DNA from 4 places in the Bradyrhizobium sp. Ken64 genome. Region 3 is predicted to be linked to each of the others. Evidence: predicted binding sites of a transcription regulator. Region 3 holds the regulator's gene; each other region holds the start of a gene.
The links. Region 3 encodes LexA, which represses DNA repair genes until DNA is damaged. Its sites were predicted from a motif close to TGTTCNNNNTGTGTTCNG; they were not measured.

Region 1 (5,254 bases), on a different contig from region 3:
CAAAGGCGGGCATCTCGAAGGATGGCCGCGGGCGATATCCAGGCCTGCATGGTTCGAGACGCGCGAAGACGCGCTCCTCACCATGAGGGTCTGGATGCAGTGGAGATCGGGAAAGCCGCCTTCACTGCGCCAATGCCGGGTGATCCCGCTGCACGGTCTCGCGGATCCAGCTGGCATGGATCGCGCGAAACAGGATCTGCGCCGTCTTGAGGTCGTTCGCTGTCATGCAGAGATCGACGATGCGACGGACTGCGTCGTCGCGCATCAGTCCGTCCGCGATCTTCATCGCGATTTCCATCGCGACTTTCGCCGCGCGCTCGTAGCGCTCGCTGTCGCGCTTGTCGTTGCGCGCACTGCTTGCCGCGCTCGCCGCCGCGGCGTCACAGATCGCACGGATGCGCTCGGCGGCCTCGATGTCGCCGAGCGGCCGTTCGATCGCTTCGTCCCAGATGTCCCGGCGCGTCTTGCGGGCGAACCACTGCATTGCCTGCTCCGTGGTGAGGGAGCGAGCATAAACGGCGGCCACGCCGTGCGCTACGCCTCTGGTACGATCTTGCCGGGATTGAAGATGTTCTGCGGATCGAGCGCCTTTTTCAGCGCCCGCATCGCGTCGATCGCCTCGGGGCCGAGTTCCGCCTTGAGGTATTTCTGCTTGCCCTGGCCGATGCCGTGCTCGCCGGTGCAGGTGCCGTCCATCGCCTGCGCGCGCTCGACCAGCCGATGCATGAACTCCTCGCCGCGCGCCATCTCGTCGGCATCGTTGGTGTCGCAGACCAGCGAGCAGTGGAAATTGCCGTCACCGACATGGCCGACGATCGGCGACAACAGGTTGAGACGCTTGAGATCTTCCTCGGTCTCGCCGACGCATTCGGCAAGGCGCGAGATCGGCACGCAGACATCGGTCGCGACCACGCCGATGCTGTCACCGGGCCGCAGCGCCTTTACCGACCAATAGGCGTCGTGCCGCGCCTGCCACAGTTTTGTGCGATCCTCCGGCTTGGTGGTCCAGGAGAAATCGCCGCCGCCGCAGTCCTTTGCGATCTCGCCGAAGGCCTTGGACTGTTCGGCGACCTCGATCTCGCTGCCGTGGAATTCCATCAGCAGCAGCGGCGTTTCCGGAAGGGTCAGCTTCGAATAGGCGTTGCAGGCCCGCACCTGCGCGGCGTTGAGCAGCTCGATGCGCGCCACGGGAATGCCGGTCTGGATCGCCAGGATCACGGCCTGACACGCCCCGTGCACGGTCTCGAACGACACCGCACCGGCCGCGATCGTATCTGGGATGCCGCGCAGGCGGATGGTCAGTTCCGAGATGATGCCGAGCGTGCCCTCCGCGCCGACGAACAGATGCGTCAGGTCGTAGCCGGCGGATGATTTCTTCGCACGCGTGCCGGTCGTGATGATCTCGCCGTCGCCGCGGACCACTTTGAGCGCCAGTACACTGTCGCGCATCGTGCCGTAGCGCACCGCGTTGGTGCCGGAGGCGCGGGTCGAGGCCATGCCGCCGAGCGAGGCGTCGGCGCCGGGGTCGATCGGGAAGAACAGGCCCTGGTCGCGCAGATGCTCGTTGAGCGCCTTGCGGGTGACCCCGGGCTGGATCACGCAGTCGAGGTCCTCGGCATGCACCGCGAGCACCTTGTTCATGTCACGCAGATCGATGCAGATGCCGCCGGCGGGTGCGTTGACCTGGCCCTCGAGCGAGGTGCCGGTGCCGAAGGCGATGACGGGCACGCCGTTTTTCGCGCAGATCCGCACCACGTCCTGGATGTCGGCGGTCTCCTGCGCCATCACCACGCCATCTGGCGGCTGGTTCACGAGCCATGTGGTGGTATGGCCGTGCTGCTCGCGGACGGCCTGCGAGGTGATGAGGCGGTTGCCGAACCGCGCGGCAAGCTGCTCCAGCGCGCTCGCGAGGGCTTTCGGCGCCGGCCGCGGCGGATTATTGGTGATGGTCGTACCCACGGACGTTCCTCCCGACGAGACGAACCGTGGCAAAGGACATCTCACCGGTCAAGTCAAGCGACCGGACGCATAGCTGGGGAAGGACACATGCCGGAGACTGCTGCCACGACGATCGAGGGCGCACCGTTCCGCGCCTCGATCATGCAGATCGAGCCGCAATGGATCGACTACAACGGCCATCTCAACATGGCCTATTACAACGTGATGTTCGACCGCGCGATCGACCAGATGTGGCTGACGCTCGGGATCGGCCCGGGCTACATGAAGGAGCGGGGCGGCTCGACCTTCACCGCCGAATGCCACGTGCGGTATTTGCGCGAAATCCACCTCGGCGATCCCGTGCAGGTGTCGGTCTGGCTGCTCGAAGCCGACGACAAGCGGCTTCACACCTTCCAGGAGTTGCGACACGCGACCGAAGGCTGGCTGTCGGCGACCTCCGAAAACATGTCGCTGCACATCGACATGGGCTCACGAAAGGTGGCGGCCTTTCCACCAGACATTCGTGAGCGCATTGCGGCAGTGATCAAGGCCCACAGTGCCGTGCCGCGGCCCGAGGGCATCGGCCGCAACGTGGCGATGCCCTCGAAGCGGTAACGGCTTCCAACTCTTCATCCTGAAGAGCCCGCAAAGCGGGCGTCTCGAAGGATGCAAGGCCACAGCCGGGCCTTCATGGTTCGAGACGCGCGTTCCGCGCTCCTCACCATGAGGATCACATTGCTAGACCCTGGTGCGGCCGCGGGCCAAACCAACAACGGCCGAGACCAGGAACAACACGACCGCGATGAAGAAGATGATCTTGGCGATTTCGATCGACGCGCCGGCGAGGCCGCCAAAGCCCAGGATACCGGCGATCAGGGCGATAACCAGAAACGTCACAACCCAGCTAAGCATGATCCGAACCTCTGTTTCGATGTCTGTCTGCGATCGGCGCGGCTGACGCGCCTCACTTGCAGAACCAATCGCCAACGCGGAACAATGGTTCCGGGCCGCTGGGGCCGGAAATTCGCCTGACCCTCAGGAACAAATTGGCTTTCCGCGCACGTGGAAAACCCCCGCCCGCGGCCCCATATAGGGACCAATCCCTGTTAAGAAGGCTCCCCTTTCACCACCCCGCAGTGCCAACGTGGGGCAAATGATTCGCATGACCGAGCCGCGCAAGATCACGTCCCAGAGCGTTCCCGACCACCAGCCGGCAGCCGGCGGCATTGCCGCGCGCGCGCGCGCCTCGGTGGGCCCGCAATACCTGTCCGGGCTCAATCCGGAGCAGCGCGAGGCCGTGGAGACGCTGGACGGCCCGGTTCTGGTGCTGGCCGGCGCCGGCACCGGCAAGACCCGCGTGCTGACCACCCGCATCGCCCATATCCTGAGCCAGGGCCGCGCCCGCCCCTCCGAAATCCTGTCGGTGACCTTCACCAACAAGGCCGCGCGCGAGATGAAGCACCGGCTCGGCCAGATGCTCGGCCATGCCGTGGAAGGCATGCCGTGGCTCGGCACCTTCCACTCCATCGGCGGCCGCATCCTGCGCACCCACGCCGAGCTGGCGCAGCTCAAGTCGAACTTCACCGTGCTCGATGTCGACGATCAGGTGCGGCTGTTGAAGCAGCTGCTGCAAGCCGACAACATCGACGACAAGCGCTGGCCCGCGCGCATGCTGGCCGGCCTGATCGACGGCTGGAAGAACCGCGGCCTGACGCCGTCGCAGGTGCCGTCGGGCGAAGCCGCCGTGTTCGCCAACGGCAAGGGCGGCAAGCTCTATGCGAGCTACCAAGAGCGGCTGAAGATCCTCAACGCCGCCGATTTCGGCGATCTGCTGCTCGAGGACATCCGCATCTTCCGCGAGCACCCGGATATCCTGCGGCAGTACCAGCAGCGTTTCAAATTCATCCTGGTGGACGAGTATCAAGACACCAACGTCGCGCAGTATCTGTGGCTGCGGTTGTTGTCGCAGGCGCCCTCCTCTTTCACCTCTCCCCGCGTGCGGGGAGAGGTCGCATCGCACAGCGATGCGGGTGAGGGGGACTCTCCGCCAGCTGAGCTCGTGGAGGGAGCCCCTCACCCCGACCCTCTCCCCGTGAAGGACGGGGAGAGGGAGAAGACCCACGTCAAAAACATCTGCTGCGTCGGCGACGATGACCAGTCGATCTATGGCTGGCGCGGCGCGGAGGTCGACAACATCCTGCGCTTCGACCATGATTTCCCCGGAGCCAAGGTCATCCGCCTCGAGCGCAACTACCGCTCGACCGGCCACATCCTCGCCGCCGCCTCGCACCTGATCGCCCACAACGAGGGCCGGCTGGGAAAGACGCTGCGCACCGAGGACCATGACGGCGAGAAGGTCACGGTGACAGGCTCGTGGGATTCGGAAGAGGAAGCCCGCGGCATCGGCGAGGAGATCGAGCAGATCCAGCGCCAGGGCGACAAGCTCAACGAGATCGCGATCCTGGTGCGTGCCTCCTACCAGATGCGCGAGTTCGAGGACCGCTTCGTCACGCTCGGCCTGCCCTATCGCGTCATCGGCGGCCCGCGCTTCTACGAGCGCGCCGAGATCCGCGATGCGCTGGCCTATCTGCGCGTCATCAATTCACCGGCCGACGATCTCGCCTTCGAGCGCATCGTCAACACGCCCAAGCGCGGAATTGGCGATGCCACCGTGCAGATGCTGCACGATCACGCCCGCAAGCGCCGCATTCCGCTGTTCGAGGCGGCGCGCGCGGTGGTCGAGACCGACGAGCTGAAGCCGAAGGCGCGCGGCTCCTTGCGCGACGTCGTCGCCCAGTTCGACCGCTGGCGGGCCCAGCGCGAGGTCACGTCGCACACCGATCTCGCCCAGATCGTGCTCGACGAGAGCGGCTACACCGAGATGTGGCAGAAGGACCGTTCGGCGGACGCGGCGGGCCGGCTGGAAAACCTCAAGGAGCTGGTGCGCTCGATGGAGGAGTTCGAGAACCTGCAAGGCTTCCTCGAGCACATCTCGCTGGTGATGGACCGCGACAGCGGCGCCGACGAGGACGCCGTGTCGCTGATGACGCTGCATTCGGCCAAGGGCTTGGAATTCGACAACGTGTTCCTGCCCGGCTGGGAGGAAGGCCTGTTTCCGAGTCAGCGCACGCTGGACGAACAGGGCCGCGCCGGCCTCGAGGAAGAGCGCCGGCTCGGCCATGTCGGCCTGACCCGCGCCCGCCGCCGCGCCAAGATCTATTTTGCCACCAACCGCCGGATCCATGGCACCTGGTCGACCACGATTCCCTCGCGCTTTCTGGACGAGCTGCCGGCGGCCAATGTCGAGATCACGGAA
Region 2 (5,254 bases), on a different contig from region 3:
ACCAGATCAAGCCGATCCTGCGACTTGCCGACGCCGCCGAAAGTTTTGGCAAGGGCCGGGAGGCGCCGAATTTCCGCCCGCGCGGCGCGCGCGAGGTGCGGCGCGCGTCGGTCGCCTTCCTCGAAATGAAATCGCGCATCGAGCGGACGATGGAGCAGCGCACCGCGATGCTCGCCGGCGTCAGCCACGATCTGCGCACGATCCTGACGCGGTTCAAGCTCGAGCTGGCGCTGATCGGCGACAGCCCCGAGATGGAGGGCATGCGCAAGGACGTCGACGAGATGTCGATGATGCTCGAGGACTACCTCGCATTTGCCCGCGGCGATTCCGGCGAGCAGTCGCAGCCGACCGACATGGCGCAGGCGCTCGAGGAGCTGCGCAGCGACGCCGAGCGCCACGGCCACATTGCGACCGTCGCGTTCAACGGACTGCCCGTGGTCACGGTGAAGCCGGCCTCGTTCAAGCGCTGCCTCGCCAACCTCGTCACCAACGCCGCTCGCTATGGCAAGAGCATCGCCATCACCGGCCAGCGCGATCACCGTTATTTGACCGTGACGGTCGACGATGACGGGCCGGGCATTCCCGCGCATCTGCGTGAAGAGGTTTTCAAGCCGTTCCTGCGGCTGGACAACGCCCGCAATCAGGACGAAGGCGGCACCGGCCTCGGCCTCGCGATCGCCCGCGACATCGCCCGCTCGCATGGCGGCGACATCACGCTTGGCGACAGCCCGATGGGGGGATTAAGGGCGAGCGTGCGGATACCGGTGTAGCTGATGTAGCCCGGATGGAGCGAAGCGCAATCCGGGATCCTTTCTTCGCGATCGACGCACCGGTCCCGGATTTCGCTTCGCTCCATCCGGGCTACGATCTCACCCTATTTCGGCAACAGCGCCTTGAGCTTGTCCATGTCGCGTACGTTCATCTTGAAGCCGCCGGGCATCACGATATCGCCGGGCTTCTGGTCCGGCTTGCAGGCCCCCAGCCATTTCGCTTCGAGCTGCATGCTCGTGTCGCGGCCTGCCGTGCCGGCGGCGCCGCCTTGCGCGTGCGACGACGTCTTCACCGTATAGGCCGAATTGAAATCGCCGGTGATCTCAGCATGCGAGGTCGTGCTGATGCCGGCGACATTGCACTCGGAATCGCTGACATAGCCGGTTGCGGTCTTCTTGATGTCCTGTTTGGCGCATATCTGCTTGGCCATCGGGGAGACGTTGTTGTTCATCTCCTTGTCGACGGTCTCGTCGGTGCAGTGCTGCATGGTCATCTCGGGCACCGGCGTGCCGGTCCTGACCATCTTCAATTCCCACAGGCCCGCCTTGCGCACCGGCAGGTCGTCAGCGCGGGCGCTGCCTGCCGACAAGACGAGGCAAAGGGCGGAGCCGAGCAAAGCGAGTTTGCGCGTCATGTGGGAAGCTCCCGGCTGCGAGATAGCGGCGTTGCGAAAGCGCCTCAGTAGAGCGTGCGGATCGGCTGGTCGGCGGCGCCATAGGGCACCCAGCGGCAGGAGAACGAGATGTAGCCGCCCTCATAGGCCTGCATCGCCAGGAATTTGGCGACCTTGCCATAGCGCGCACAGTGATCGACCGCGACCTGCCGCGCATCGACCTGGGTTGCCATTGAATAGGCGATGATGCCGCCGGTGTCGTTGCCCTTGAACGGAGGCACCGGAAGGAGATCGGCGCGCGCCGACTGGCTCGCCAACATACCCAGGGCAAGTAGGCCCGCGGCCGCAATGATTCGCATTCCCGTCACTCCGATTGGTTGGCGGCAGTTTACGGTGCCGGCGCGGCGGTGGAAAGAACGGAAGACCCCTCTAACGCAGCATTGCGGTCAACTCGTCGGCAAGTGTTGCCGCGCTGCACTTGACCTCCCCCGGCCTTCGCGGCACCGTCCGACCCTCGCAGATCATGCTGTCTGGATTGCCCATGCGCGCCTCGACCTTCCTGAAATCGCTCCGCTTTGCCGCCGTGCTCGGCCTTCTGTTCGGGGCGCTGTCGCTCGGCGAGGCCAGGGCCGCCAATCCGCTGGAGCTGAATTTCTGGCTGAGCGGGCCGCGCTATGACGGCAACGTCTCCGAATGCGACAGGGCGCTGCCGACGATCGCCACCCAGTTCTGGGAGAAGGAAAGCTCGTTCTGGAATTCCTCGTTGAAGATCACCGGCTTCTCCGCGGTTCACGAGACTGCGTTCCGGCCCTGGGCGTCCGACAACATTCCCCGCCGCTATTGCACCGGCGAAGCCATGCTCACCGATGGCAAGCTGCGCAAGGTGCATTTCTCGATCGTCGAGGATGGCGGCTTCGCCGGCTACGGCCAGGGCGTCGAATGGTGCGTGGTCGGGCTCGACCGCAACTGGGCCTACAACCCGGCCTGCCGCGCCGCCAAGCAATAATTGCTCTGATCCGGACCGATCAGGCGGCCGACCGACGGTTGCCCGCATTTTGTTCTTGAAATGTTCCTATCGCCTGCTAGGCTCGTCTGCACAGTCTAGTTGAGGGGCGTCGCCATGTTTCATTCCAGATTGCATTCGTTCTCCCGCCTGATGATCTCGCTGACGCTTGCGGCCGGGCTGGCTGTATTGGCCGGTGGCGCCAAGGCCCAGGACAAGCGGCAGAACACGCCCGGCGAATTCGATTTTTATGTGCTGTCGCTGTCGTGGTCGCCCTCCTTCTGCGAAGAGGCGGCGGAGCGCGGCGGCCGCTCGCAGATCCAGTGCAGCGGACGGCCCTACGCTTTCGTGGTCCATGGTCTGTGGCCGCAATATGAGAACGGTTTCCCGGAATATTGCCAGCGGCCGTCGCCGCGGCTGAACCGCAGCATCGTTTCCTCCATGCTCGACCTGATGCCGGCGCCGGGGCTGATCTTCAACGAGTGGGACAAGCACGGCACCTGCTCGGGGCTCGCCGACCGCAGCTATTTCGAGACGATCCGGAAGGCGCGCGCCGCGATCAAGATTCCGGCCGAATATCTCGATTTGTCGCAGGCCAAGACGGTGGCGCCGGCGGAGGTGGAGGAAGCCTTCATCAAGGCCAATCCGGGCCTCAGCGATGCCGCCGTCTCGATCACCTGCAACCGGACGCGGCTATCGGAAGTCCGCATCTGCCTCAGCAAGGACCTGCAATTCCGCGCCTGCGAGGAGATCGACCGCCGCGCCTGCCGCCGCGACCAGGTGGCGATGCCGCCGATCCGGGGTGGCTAGCCCAGGCGTCGTGCCTCTTTGCTCAAGCCGTCACGTGGCGTAGTGCTCTTGCATGAATTACCGTCACGCCTTCCATGCCGGCAACTTCGCCGATGTCATCAAGCACATCGTGCTGGCGCGCATCATCACCTATCTCCAGGACAAGCCGGGCGCGTTCCGCATCATCGACACCCATGCCGGCGCCGGCCTCTACGATCTCGAAAGCGATGAGGCGCGCCGCGGCGGCGAGTGGCTGACGGGCATTGCGCGGCTGATGCAGGCGCGGCTGTCGAACGACGCCATGGCGCTGACCAAGCCCTATCTCGACATCGTCCGCGCCTTCAATCCGAAGGGCGAGCTCAAGGCCTATCCGGGCTCGCCGCTGATCGCGCGCGGCCTGCTGAGGCCGCAGGACCGCCTCTTGCTCTGCGAGCTCGAGCCGAAGGCGCGCAAGGCGCTGATCGGCGTGCTGCGCCGCGACGAACAGGCCCGCGTGGTCGACCTCGACGGCTGGATGGCGCTGCCGGCTTTCGTGCCGCCGAAGGAACGGCGTGGGCTCGTGCTGATCGACCCGCCGTTCGAGGCCAAGGACGAGTTCGAAAAGCTCGGCGAGGCCTTCTCGGCGGCTTTCGCGAAATGGCCGACCGGTATCTATGTAATCTGGTATCCCGCCAAGAGCCGGCGCGCCACCGACACGCTGGTGCAATCAGTGGCGCGGCTCGCAGCCGCAGCAAAGCCGCCGGGAAAATGCCTGCGCCTCGAATTCAGCGTGGCGCCGCAAGCTGACGGCGCAGCCCTCACGTCCAGCGGGCTCTTGATCGTCAATCCTCCTTACACGCTGCAGGGCGAGCTCAAGACGATCCTGCCCGAGCTGGAAATGCCGCTCGGCCAGGGTGGCGCTGCCAGATTCCGATTAGAGGTGCCGAGACCGTAACACTCCGGCATCTTGGGAAAAATATGCAGGAGCGGTAGTCAATCTGCAGAGAACCGTATTATGCTGTTGCAGTGACTGGCTTTACGTTCCGCTTCCGCGAATGGTTGCGGCGGAGTGAAGGCCTAAGAAAGATCCAGTCGGACCGAATGGTCTGCCCAAGGATGGCCAGCTCCCGGGCTTCGTAAGGCCCGGTCATGTCGTGACGTGCGTCTGCGTCACGACGGAGGAGCAATGAGGGGGAGTTTCCCGATGGCCATGACGGGAACGGTCAAGTTTTTCAACGGTGAGCGCGGCTACGGATTCATCAAACCGGACGACGGGGGCCGCGACGTCTTCGTGCATATTACTGCTGTGGAGCGGGCCGGACTGAAGGACCTTGCCGAAGGACAGCGCATTACTTTCGAAGTCGAACCGGACAAGAAGGGCAAGGGGCCGAAGGCGGTCGATTTGGTCATCCTTCCCTAGCGCGCCTGGCGTAAAAAAAATCCCGGCCGCAAGCGGCCGGGAGGTTGGTCCGGTATTTTCTTCTTAGCTATCAGAAGCGATAGTTCACGCCTGCGCGCACAACGCTGGCGCTATAGCCGTTTGACACGCCCGTAATCGCGAACTGGCTCGTCGACAGATCGATATAGAGATATTCGAGCTTGGCGCTCCAGTTCGGCGCGAACCCGACTTCCGCGCCGGCACCGATGGTCCAGCCGGCGCTGGTGTGCGACTCGGTCCAGCCGAACGTCTGCGCGCGCAGCTCACCGAAGGCGAGGCCCGCCGTGCCGTAGAACAGCACGTTGCTGAAGGCGTAGCCGGCGCGGCCACGCAGGGTGCCGAACCACGGATTGGAGAACTTCCACGGCGCGAAGGTGTCGTCGGCACCGGCGGCCTGGATGTCGCCCTCAACACCGAACACCCATGGGCCGTTCTGGAAATTGTAGCCGGCCTGAACGCCGCCGACGAAGCCTGACGGCTTTGCGGGATTGTTGCTCACCGAACCCCATTCGTAGCCGAGATTGGCGCCAAGATACGGACCAGCCCAGCTATAGGCATTGAGCGGCTGATTGACCGTGTAAGGCGCACGCTGCCCGTAATTGAGATCGGCGGCCTCTGCCGAAGCCGTCCAGCCGACTGCAGCCAACGCGGCTGCGCCCAC
Region 3 (5,254 bases):
AGCCGTCGTGAACGTGACATCGCCAAGCGCTACGTTCGCGAGAGCCGGCTGCGCGCCACCGGCGGCGATTACCAGAAGGGTCTGGAGTGGCGGACGGTGAAGATGATCAAGGACAAGTTCAAGATCCCGCTGATCCTCAAGGGCATCGCGACGCCAGAGGACGCGCTGATCGCGATCGATCACGGCGTCGAATGGATCTACGTCTCCAACCATGGCGGCCGTCAACTCGATCACGGTCGCGGCGCCATGCACGTACTGCCGGAGATCGTTGACGCCGTGAACGGCCGCGCCAAGATCATGGTCGATGGCGGCATCTGTCGCGGCACCGACATCGTCAAGGCGATCGCGGCGGGCGCCGACGTCGTCGGCATCGGCCGGCTGCAATGCTGGGCGCTGGCGGCGGCCGGCGAAGCCGGCGTGGCGCGCATGCTGGAGCTGCTCGAAGATGAAGTGCTGCGCTGCCTCGGCCTCCTGGGTGCGACCTCGTTCGCCGAGGTCAACAAATCCTGCCTGCACCAGGCGACCGCAACCAATGCGCCGAGTGTGTTCAGCGCGTTTCCGCTGTTCGACCACGAGCCATATCGATACTGAGTGAAAGGACGCAGGTGACATCGCTCTCTCCCGGCAGCGCGGATGCGCTTCTATTCGATCTCGGCCGCGTGGTCCTCGATATCGATTTTTCCAAGGCGATCGCCTGCTGGGCGGGACATGCCGGCTGCAAGCCCGACGCCATCGTCGCGCGTTATGTGCGGGACAGCGAAGCCTATCGGTTGCACGAGATGGGGAAGATCAGCGATGAGGATTATTTCGCCTCATTGCGAGCCTCGCTCGGAATCGGCATTTCGGACGCGCAGTTCCTGGAAGGCTGGAACGCGATCTTCGCCGGCGAAATGCCTGAGATCTCCGAGCTGCTGCCGCAGGCAGCGAAGCAGATGCCGCTTTACGCTTTCTCCAACACCAACCGGCCGCACGTGGACCATTTCTCGAGGGAGTATGCCGACCTCCTCGGCCATTTCCGAGAGCTGTATTTGTCGTCCAGCATCGGCCTGCGCAAACCGGATGCGGAAGCCTTCGACCACGTCGTTGCGGCGATCGGCGTGCCCGCCGGGCGCATCGTGTTCTTCGATGATCTTGCTGAAAACATCGAGGGAGCGCGGGCGCGCGGCTTGACGGCGGTGCATGTGACCTCGCCGCGTGACGTCGGGAACGCATTGAGGGCATTGGGCATCTGACGACGATCCGTCGGCGCGAAGCCCATGGAAGTGCGCCCGACGGAACTAATTCGAAAGATTTTGGAACCAATCACTTTGTGCATTTTTATACAGAGTTCCCGGAACAGAATACCGTCTTCAGGAGTCTACAGCCCGTTGGGACTTCTACGAACGGGTGCATCACCGTGTTGGGCAAAAACTACCTCACTAGGCAGGCCTCTCTTCTCCTTGAATTCGCCAGGACAACTTCAGACTCGGACCTTTCCGCCAAGCTTGTGAGCAAGGCCGCCGACCTGAAATCCCAGGCCGATCCGCTGCCAGACAAAGACCAGGGGCCGAAGGCGCCCGACGTAACTCCCGGGCGGGCAGGGAGCTGATCAGTGGCGCTCGTCGTTCTCCTCTTGTCATGATTTTCGTCGCTTCCATGACCACTCTCCTGCCGATCCGTCACCTCGTGCCCCGACGCGCTTAATGCCGCCTTCCGGAACAATGTGAAGCGACGGGACGACTGCGCCCGCTGAGCCGTTTTTGCCTCCGCGCCCGCGCTCGGCTAGAAGACTTGCGGAACATTCGCCCGAACGTGCCGAGCAGGAGTTTTCGCCGTGGCCTTGATGCCGGTTTCTGACGCGCTTGCCGCGGTGCTGGCGGGTGCAGAGCCGCTGCCGGAAGACATGATTTCTCTCGACGAGGCCTACCATCGCGTGCTCGCGCGTGACGTCGCCGCGCGACGCACGCAGCCGCCGCAGGCGATGTCCGCGATGGACGGCTACGCGGTGCGCGCGGCCGATGCCGCGACGATCGATTCGGAGCTCACCGTCATCGGCGAAGTCGCGGCGGGCCGGCCGTTCGCGGGGACGGTCGGCGCCGGCGAGGCCGTGCGGATCTTCACCGGCGGCGTCGTTCCCGCTGGCGCGGACGCCGTCGTGATCCAGGAGGACACGGTCGCCGCCGGCAAGCGTATCACGATCAAGGAAGCCGCGATCGCCGGACGGCACATCCGCCGCGCCGGCGTTGATTTCCGCGAAGGCGACGTGCTCCTGCGCAAGGGAAGCCGTCTCACCGAGCGCGACCTCGCGCTCGCCGCTGGGATGAACCATCCGCACCTTGCCGTTTTCAGGCGTCCGAAGGTCGCCATTCTCGCCACCGGCGACGAGCTGGTGATGCCGGGCACCACGCCCGGCCACGGCCAGATCGTCTATTCCAACGGCTACGCCCTGCACGCGCTCGCCCGCAGCGAGGGCGCCGAGACCATCGACCTCGGGATTGCCGCCGACACGCTGGAGGCGACCACCGCCGGCATCCGCCGCGCCCGCGAGAGCGGCGCCGACATCCTGATCACGACCGGCGGCGCATCGGTCGGCGACCACGATCTAGTCCAGCAGGCACTGCGGGACGAAGGCATCGCGATGGCGTTCTGGAAGATCGCGATGCGGCCAGGCAAGCCGATGATGCACGGGCGACTCGGCGCAATGGGTGTGATCGGCCTGCCGGGCAATCCCGTGTCGTCCTACGTGTGCGCTTTCCTGTTCATGGTGCCGCTGATTCGCGCCCTGTCGGGCCGTTCGGTGATTCACCATCGCCGTGAACACGCCGTGCTCGGCCGCGACGTCGGCGCCAACGACCAGCGCGAGGACTATCTGCGGGCGCATCTGGAGGAGCGTGACGATGGCACACGCGTCGTTCTTCCCGTCAATCATCAGGACTCTTCGCTGCTTGCGAATCTCGCTGCAGCACAGGTACTTCTCGTGCGCGCACCATTCGCGCCGAAGGCCGAGACCGGCACGGCTTGCGAAGTGTTGCGGCTCCCCGTCTGACCGCCTCGGCAACGCGCGTTCCGCGACGTTTGCCTTGTTCACGGTAAATTAAGCAGTTGCGGAACATGTATCGAACATATAGTGTCCGTTCATGATTTGTTTCGAGCATGTGGCGGCTTATGGCCGAATTCTGCGTCTCGGAATCGGACGACATCAACCGGGGGACTTTGGTCGAGATGTTAACGCGCAAACAATACGAGCTTCTGCGATTCATCAGTGAACGTCTGAAGGAAAGCGGCGTACCGCCCTCCTTCGACGAGATGAAGGATGCGCTCGACCTGCGCTCGAAGTCGGGCATCCATCGCCTGATCACGGCGCTCGAGGAGCGTGGCTTCATCCGACGCCTGCCCAACCGCGCCCGCGCGATTGAAGTCATCAAGCTGCCGGAGCTCCAGGCGGCGGCCGGCAGCCGCCGCGGCTTCACGCCGAGCGTCATCGAGGGCAATCTCGGCAAGGTGCGTGCGGGCTCCAGCCTGCCCGCGGACGAGGGCGAACGTCCCGTGGCGGTGCCGGTGATGGGCCGCATCGCGGCCGGCACGCCGATCGAGGCATTGCAGACCCGCAGCCATACCATCAGCGTACCGCCTGACATGCTCGGCTCGGGCGAGCATTACGCGCTCGAAGTACGCGGTGATTCCATGGTCGAGGCCGGCATCCTCGACGGCGACATGGCGCTGATCCAGCGCAACGAGAGCGCTGATACCGGCGACATCGTGGTGGCGCTGATCGACGACGAGGAAGCGACGCTGAAGCGCTTCCGCCGTCGCGGCGCCTCGATCGCGCTCGAGCCCGCCAACGCAGCCTATGAGGTCCGCATCCTGCCGCCCAACCGGGTGAAGATTCAGGGCAAGCTGATCGGGCTTTACCGGAAGTACTGATAACGGAAGTACTTCATACCGGAAGTGCTTGGCGCCTCGCGCGCTTCCGATCTGCAGCGCCGGTCAGAGATTGGATCGGATGATCGTCCGCTCCGGCTGGATAGTCGTTCTGGTTCTGCACAGACTATCCGGCCCCTCCTCCGCCGCTGGCTCCTCGCGACGCCGACGAAGCGGTACCGCTTCAAACAGCACCGCTTCGCGGCTCGCGCGTTCGAGGAAACAACGACCAGCGGTCAAGTTCGACCGTTGCAGCCAAGCCGGCAATATTCGCGCATGCGCCTCCCGAATGCATCGCAAGGGGCTTTGTTCCTATTGAATTCGGGAAAGATAATGTGATCGCGGCCTGCAGAAACCAGCCGCAGATTTGCCCACAACCAAGCAGAGCGTTCGTGCTTCAACTCTGATAGAGGCCTGCGCCTCGATTGAGAGACGCGGGTTGCTATCCCAGCATGAGGAGCACCCGATGTGTGACTACAGCCTGCATGCCGTCGCGTCGCGCCCCGCCGAAGTCGGCGAGACGATCGTCACGACAAGCTTCCGCGGCACCTCGACGCGCGGCTTCGCCTCCGCAGCCGATCCGTCTGTTGCCGTCTGCCTGCTGCCGGGAACGGAGCTCGCCTTCGCCGACGACGTCCGCTACGACAATCGCTGGATCTGGACGCGCACCATCAATTCCCGCGTGGGCAAGTTCGGCAAGATCGATCCGCACGTTCCCGACCGCCATCATGACGCGATCGAATTCCCCGACGGCAAATACGTGCTGGTGACGCAGCTCGTCGAAGGCCAGCGAGCGACCGTGCTGCAACTGCCGGTGACTCAGTCGGTCACCGAGCGCGAGAACAAGGCGCAAATCATCGCCGACAGGCAGCCGACCGTCACGCACCTGCCGATCGGCTGACACAGCCGCCCTCCGGCTACGAGGTCGGAGGTCAGGATTGAATCGCCATCGCCGGCCGTGGCCGGCGAGAAGGTGTGGTTTGCGCCCGGCGAATCCGAGCGGATGCGCCAACCCACTGCATTGCTCCGCACCATCAGATCAATCGTCGGCCTGCAAGTCCGTCTCCGCGGGCGTTGCGTCCTTGATGCGGGACGCGGTCGCCTTCGGCGCAAGGCTGCCGTCGAAATCACCCTCACCGGCGCCGGCCGGCAACCAGGGGCGGCTCGTGCCTCTCGCCCTCACCGCCTGAACTACAAACCCGTCACCACGCTGCGTCAGCGCCAGGGCGCTCTGGCTGGCGAGCCGCTGCCGATCGACCACCATCGCCGCGCAATCGGACGGCGCGGGACGTGTCGTCACCACCAGCGCGGCCCGACTGCAATCGTCCGCGAGAGCGTCGACGCGCAGTGCCAG
Region 4 (5,254 bases), on a different contig from region 3:
TCGATCAGCGGCACGCGCATGGAGAAGTCCTGCGCCATCCGGACCATGGCGTCGTAGATCGATTGGTCGCCATGCGGATGATATTTACCGATGACGTCACCGACCACGCGGGCGGACTTGACGTACTTCTTGTCCGGCGTGTGCCCCTGCTCGTTCATCGAGTACAGGATGCGGCGATGCACCGGCTTCAGACCGTCGCGAGCGTCAGGCAGCGCCCGCGCCACGATCACGCTCATGGCGTAGTCGAGATAGGACTTCTTCATCTCCTCGAAGATGGAGACCGGGCGAATATCCGAGGGTTGCGCCGGCTGGTCGCCGGGCTTGTCGTCGTCGTCAGCCAAGGGGAAATCCGGTGAGATTTTATCTGGGAATCATATAGCGCATCGAGCCCCTGATAACCACCCTCGCGGCGTTCTGGGAAGCGCTTTTTCCGCCTATTTTTCCAACAACTTAAGCCCTTGCGAGCGGTGTCGCGGACGGCCCCCGCATCGGCCTTGCAAAATCGCCGGGGACGCGGGGAAAACCGCGCGGCGAGCTGGCCCCGTCAGCGCGTTTGCCAAGCCGCAATCCGAGCTCACCCCAAACATGAAGCGGGCCCGGAAATCCCGAGCCCGTCCTGCCGATTAGTGGGATTTTCTGACACGAGATGAGAAGCGGCGCCGATCCGGCGGGCGCATCCGCATCGAGACGCCGCGTTCTCAGAACGTGATCGCTCAGAACGGGATATCGTCGTCCATGTCGCTGTTGCGGCCACCGCCGCCGGCCGCAACAGGGCGCCGCGGCGCGCTGCTGACTGGACCGGAGGAGCCGAAATCGCCGCCCGGCTCGTCGCCGAAGCTGCCGCCTCCCCCACCGCCGCTACGGCCGTCCAGCATCGTCAGGGTGGAGTTGAATCCCTGCAGCACGACTTCGGTCGAGTACTTCTCGACGCCGCTCTGGTCGGTCCATTTGCGGGTCTGGAGCGCACCCTCGACGTAAATCTTGGCGCCCTTCTTCAGATACTGCTCGGCGACCTTGCAGAGCCCTTCATTGAAGATCACGACGCGGTGCCACTCGGTCTTTTCCTTGCGCTCGCCGGTCGCCTTGTCGCGCCACGTCTCCGAGGTCGCGACACTCAGATTGGCGATCGGCCGCCCGTCCTGGGTGCGGCGGATTTCAGGATCCTTGCCGAGATTTCCAACCAGAATGACCTTGTTGACGCTTCCCGCCATCTCCGCTCTCCGCTCCGAATGCCATTGAATTCAAGAAGGCCGGTCCGCTCCCCGCGTTCCGCCGTGCCTGTTGAGGCGACCGTATACGCTCGCCGAACGCTTGCGGACGCCGATCAGTCCGTCACCCCTCCGGTTATCCCCACATATAGCATCGACCTCCGGCTCGTTCCAGATTTGTTCTTGGCGAATGACAGCACTGAAGGTGTGGGATCGATCGGCGATGTCCTGTGGGAAGGCACGCGTCGATTGGAACCTTTGTAGGTTCCAAAAAACGGAAGAAAGAACTTAACATTCAGCAAGTTATGGCTACTCGCACTGCCCCGTTCTTGTTGCATTTCGGAGACGGACTCTGCCGCTCCGCAGAGCTACGGTTGCCTCGGACTTAGTTCATATGGGCCCTCGCGCCTGATCAGCCGCTTCGGGGACATTAAGAGGCGGACGAACCTGGGGAGACTGGCAATGAATAGGCTTCTTATTGGTGCAATCGGTGCAGTGGCGATGGGCCTGTCGGCTCCGGCCAGTGCGGCGGACATGGCCGCGCGTCCTTACACGAAGGCGCCAATGGCCGCGCCCGCACCGATCTATACCTGGACCGGCTTCTACGCCGGTGTGCAGGGAGGCGGCGGCTGGGGTCGTAGCGACGAGACCTTCTTCGACGGTCCGAACACAGCGATCTTCGCGGGCAGCCAGAGGTATGACACGAGCGGCGGCTTCGTCGGCGGGGTGTTCGGCTACAATTGGCAGTCCGGTCCGGCCGTGTTCGGCATCGAAGGCGATTATCACTGGGCCGACATCAGCGGCCGTTCGGCCGAGATTAATGCCGGCCTCGGCGACACCTACTTCACGAAGATTCGTGGCTTCGGCGACATCAAGGGCCGTCTCGGCTACTCGACCGGCCCCGCGCTCTGGTTCGTCAGCGGCGGTGCCGCGGTCGGTGACATCCAGCACCGCTACGACGGCATTCCCGGAAACGTCTTCGTCCAGAACGACTGGCGCTGGGGCTGGACCGTCGGTGCAGGCGCTGAATACATGTTCGCTCCGAACTGGTCAGCCAAGGTCGAGTATAACTACATCGATTTCGGCAGGAGCACGATCCAATACTCTCCAGTGGTCACCAACCGCTCCGAATGGACCGACACCGTTCACACCATCAAGGTGGGCGTGAACTATCACTTCAACTGGGGCGGCTCGGTCGTCGCGAAGTACTGATATCCCTCTGATATCCTTGAGATCAAAGGCCGGCCCTGTGCCGGCCTTTTTTGCTGTGCTTCCCAGCTCGGAATAGTCAGTCAACAACTATTACGTTTCACACATGGTGTGACTTTTGAGTGACACAACTTGCGGCTTCACCGGTGTATGGAGACATCAGTTGGACCACCGCGTCCGATGCCCTTCTCGATCGTGGAAGGCACAATCAGAAACTGGGACTGGGATTAGTTGAAAATGAAAAAGGTTTGGTTGGCTTCGGCCTGTTTGTTCGCTCTCGCTGCCCCGGCCTCGGCCGCTGATCTCGCGGCGCGCCCCTACACCAAGGCGCCGGTGGCCATGGCTTCGGTCTACAACTGGACCGGCTTCTACCTCGGTATCGTCGGTGGTGGCGCTTGGGAAAATTCCTCGACCGACCCGAAGATGAAGGGCGGCTTCGTCGGCGGCACCGCCGGCTATAACTGGCAGACCGGCAACGTCGTGTTCGGCGTCGAGGCCGATGGCGCCTGGGCAGACGTCAGCGCTTCGGCCGCTGGTACGGTTTTCGTTGCGGGCGTCGGTGGCATCCCCGCCTCGCTGAGCTCCAAGACTGACGCGATGGGCACCGTGCGCGGCCGCATCGGCTGGGCCGTCAACAACGTGCTGTTCTACGGCACCGGTGGTTACGCCTGGATCGACAACAAGCTCACCGCCACCCTGGGCGGTCTCTCGGTCTCCGACAGCAAGTTCCACTCGGGCTGGACCGTCGGCGCGGGCGTCGAGGCGTTCTTCGCTCCGCAGTGGTCGGTCAAGGGCGAATACCTCTATCGCAGCCTCGGCGGCGAGACCTACTTCGGAGGCGCCATTCCGACCGGAACGCTCAACCTCCACACCGTGCAGGTCGGCGTGAACTATCACTTCGGGGGCCCGGTGGTCGCGAAGTACTGAGTTCAGTACCTAGCTCCAACGCATCCGCGTTACGAAAGGCCGGCCTTGCGCCGGCCTTTTTGTTTGACGGGCACGTCGCCGCGAGGTTCCGAGCCCTGCTCCTGCCAGATGCCGCCAGCGCGCCAACAATCCGTTGACGATTCGCAAACGCCACTGGAAATCCGCCCCCGTTCTTCCTACGTTCGCTCACATACCCATCGGCGCCGATCCCGGTTCCGGGCGAAGCGCGCCTGTTTCGTTGGCGCGATCGCGCGCTTTTGGATTCCTTGAGGACCACCAGGATGGATGAAGTGATCAAGGCGAAGCGCCAACAACAGAACGCGGGAGCACACCTGCGCGCAATTACGATCCGTGGCGCGCGCGAGCACAACCTCAAGAACGTCGACGTCGAGATTCCCCGCGACAAGCTGGTGGTGTTCACGGGGCTGTCAGGCTCCGGCAAATCCTCGCTCGCGTTCGACACCATCTACGCCGAGGGCCAGCGGCGCTACGTCGAATCGCTGTCGGCCTATGCCCGCCAGTTCCTGGAGATGATGCAGAAGCCTGATGTCGACCAGATCGACGGCCTGTCGCCGGCAATCTCGATCGAGCAGAAGACGACGTCGAAGAACCCGCGCTCCACCGTCGGCACCGTCACCGAAATCTACGACTATATGCGCCTGCTGTGGGCGCGTGTCGGCGTGCCCTATTCGCCCGCCACCGGCCTGCCGATCGAGAGCCAGACCGTCTCGCAGATGGTCGACCGCGTGCTGGCGCTCCCCGAGGGCTCGCGGCTCTATCTGCTCGCGCCGGTCGTGCGCGGCCGCAAGGGCGAGTACCGCAAGGAGCTCGCCGAATGGCTCAAGAAAGGCTTCCAGCGCGTCAAGATCGACGGCGCCTTCCACGAGCTCGCCGAAGCGCCGACGCTAGACAAGAAATTCCCGCACGACATCGACGTCGTCGTCGACCGCATCGTGGTGCGCCCCGACATCGGCCAGCGCCTCGCCGAAAGCTTCGAGACCGCGCTGAAGCTCGCCGAGGGTCTTGCCGTCATCGAATTCGCCGATGCGCCGGCTGCAGCAGCCCCCGCGGAAGAGAAAAAGAAGACCGCAAAGATCCACGACAAGAGCGGACCCGAGCGCATGCTGTTCTCGGAAAAGTTCGCCTGCCCGGTGTCCGGTTTCACCATCCCCGAGATCGAGCCCCGGCTGTTCTCGTTCAACAATCCCTATGGCGCCTGCCCGGCCTGCGGCGGCCTCGGCGTCGAGCAGCATGTCGACGAAGACCTCGTCATCCCCGACAAGGAGCTCGCCATCGGCAAGGGCGCGATCGCGCCCTGGGCCAAGTCCTCGTCGCCCTATTACATCCAGACGCTGACTGCGCTCGGCAAGCACTACAAGTTCACGCTGACCACCAAATGGAAGGATCTGCCCAAGAAGACGCAGAACGCGATCCTGCATGGCTCCGGCGAGGACGAGATCAAGTTCTCCTACGAGGACGGCGTCCGCTCCTACGACACCAAGAAGCCGTTCGAGGGCGTCATCACCAACATCAACCGCCGCTATCGCGAGACCGAGAGCGAGTGGGCGCGCGAGGAGCTGGCGAAGTACTTCCACGACGTGCCCTGCGAGGCGTGCCACGGCTTTCGGCTGAAGCCCGAGGCGCTCTGCGTCAAGATCGGCGGCAAGCATATCGGCGACATCTCCGAAATGTCGGTGAAGGGCGCCGGCGCGTGGTTCGAGACCGTGCCGGAGGCGCTGAACACCCAGCAGAACGAGATCGCCGGCCGCATCCTCAAGGAGATCCGCGAGCGCCTCACCTTCCTGCTCGACGTCGGCCTCAACTATCTCACGCTGTCCCGCTCCTCCGGCACGCTGTCCGGCGGCGAGAGCCAGCGCATCCGCCTGGCCTCGCAGATCGGCTCGGGGCTA

Region 1: the regulator LexA is predicted to act here: its motif matches at 2,910-2,927, upstream of AC0L2F_RS34425 (ATP-dependent helicase).
Region 2: the regulator LexA is predicted to act here: its motif matches at 2,441-2,458, upstream of AC0L2F_RS01025 (ribonuclease T2 family protein).
Region 4: the regulator LexA is predicted to act here: its motif matches at 3,513-3,530, upstream of uvrA (excinuclease ABC subunit UvrA).

The regions. Positions count from the first base shown of each region.
Region 1 covers NZ_JBVVPA010000043.1:25,610-30,863, reverse strand. Annotated here, with positions in the region: gene AC0L2F_RS34445 (hypothetical protein) at 122-484, opposite strand; gene AC0L2F_RS34440 (FAD-binding oxidoreductase) at 535-1,959, opposite strand; gene AC0L2F_RS34435 (thioesterase family protein) at 2,047-2,553, shown strand; gene AC0L2F_RS34430 (DUF1328 domain-containing protein) at 2,677-2,850, opposite strand; gene AC0L2F_RS34425 (ATP-dependent helicase) at 3,092-5,254, shown strand, end outside.
Region 2 covers NZ_JBVVPA010000001.1:197,752-203,005, forward strand. Annotated here, with positions in the region: gene AC0L2F_RS01005 (ATP-binding protein) at 1-770, shown strand, start outside; gene AC0L2F_RS01010 (DUF3617 domain-containing protein) at 875-1,405, opposite strand; gene AC0L2F_RS01015 (hypothetical protein) at 1,450-1,743, opposite strand; gene AC0L2F_RS01020 (hypothetical protein) at 1,926-2,390, shown strand; gene AC0L2F_RS01025 (ribonuclease T2 family protein) at 2,505-3,197, shown strand; gene AC0L2F_RS01030 (23S rRNA (adenine(2030)-N(6))-methyltransferase RlmJ) at 3,250-4,110, shown strand; gene AC0L2F_RS01035 (cold-shock protein) at 4,360-4,575, shown strand; gene AC0L2F_RS01040 (outer membrane protein) at 4,646-5,254, opposite strand, start outside.
Region 3 covers NZ_JBVVPA010000003.1:171,116-176,369, forward strand. Annotated here, with positions in the region: gene AC0L2F_RS06670 (alpha-hydroxy acid oxidase) at 1-591, shown strand, start outside; gene AC0L2F_RS06675 (HAD family hydrolase) at 606-1,232, shown strand; gene AC0L2F_RS06680 (molybdopterin molybdotransferase MoeA) at 1,814-3,025, shown strand; gene lexA (transcriptional repressor LexA) at 3,202-3,903, shown strand; gene AC0L2F_RS06690 (hypothetical protein) at 4,367-4,801, shown strand; gene AC0L2F_RS06695 (ComEC/Rec2 family competence protein) at 4,940-5,254, opposite strand, start outside.
Region 4 covers NZ_JBVVPA010000008.1:53,194-58,447, reverse strand. Annotated here, with positions in the region: gene gyrA (DNA gyrase subunit A) at 1-341, opposite strand, end outside; gene AC0L2F_RS15795 (single-stranded DNA-binding protein) at 714-1,211, opposite strand; gene AC0L2F_RS15790 (outer membrane protein) at 1,671-2,420, shown strand; gene AC0L2F_RS15785 (outer membrane protein) at 2,655-3,344, shown strand; gene uvrA (excinuclease ABC subunit UvrA) at 3,626-5,254, shown strand, end outside.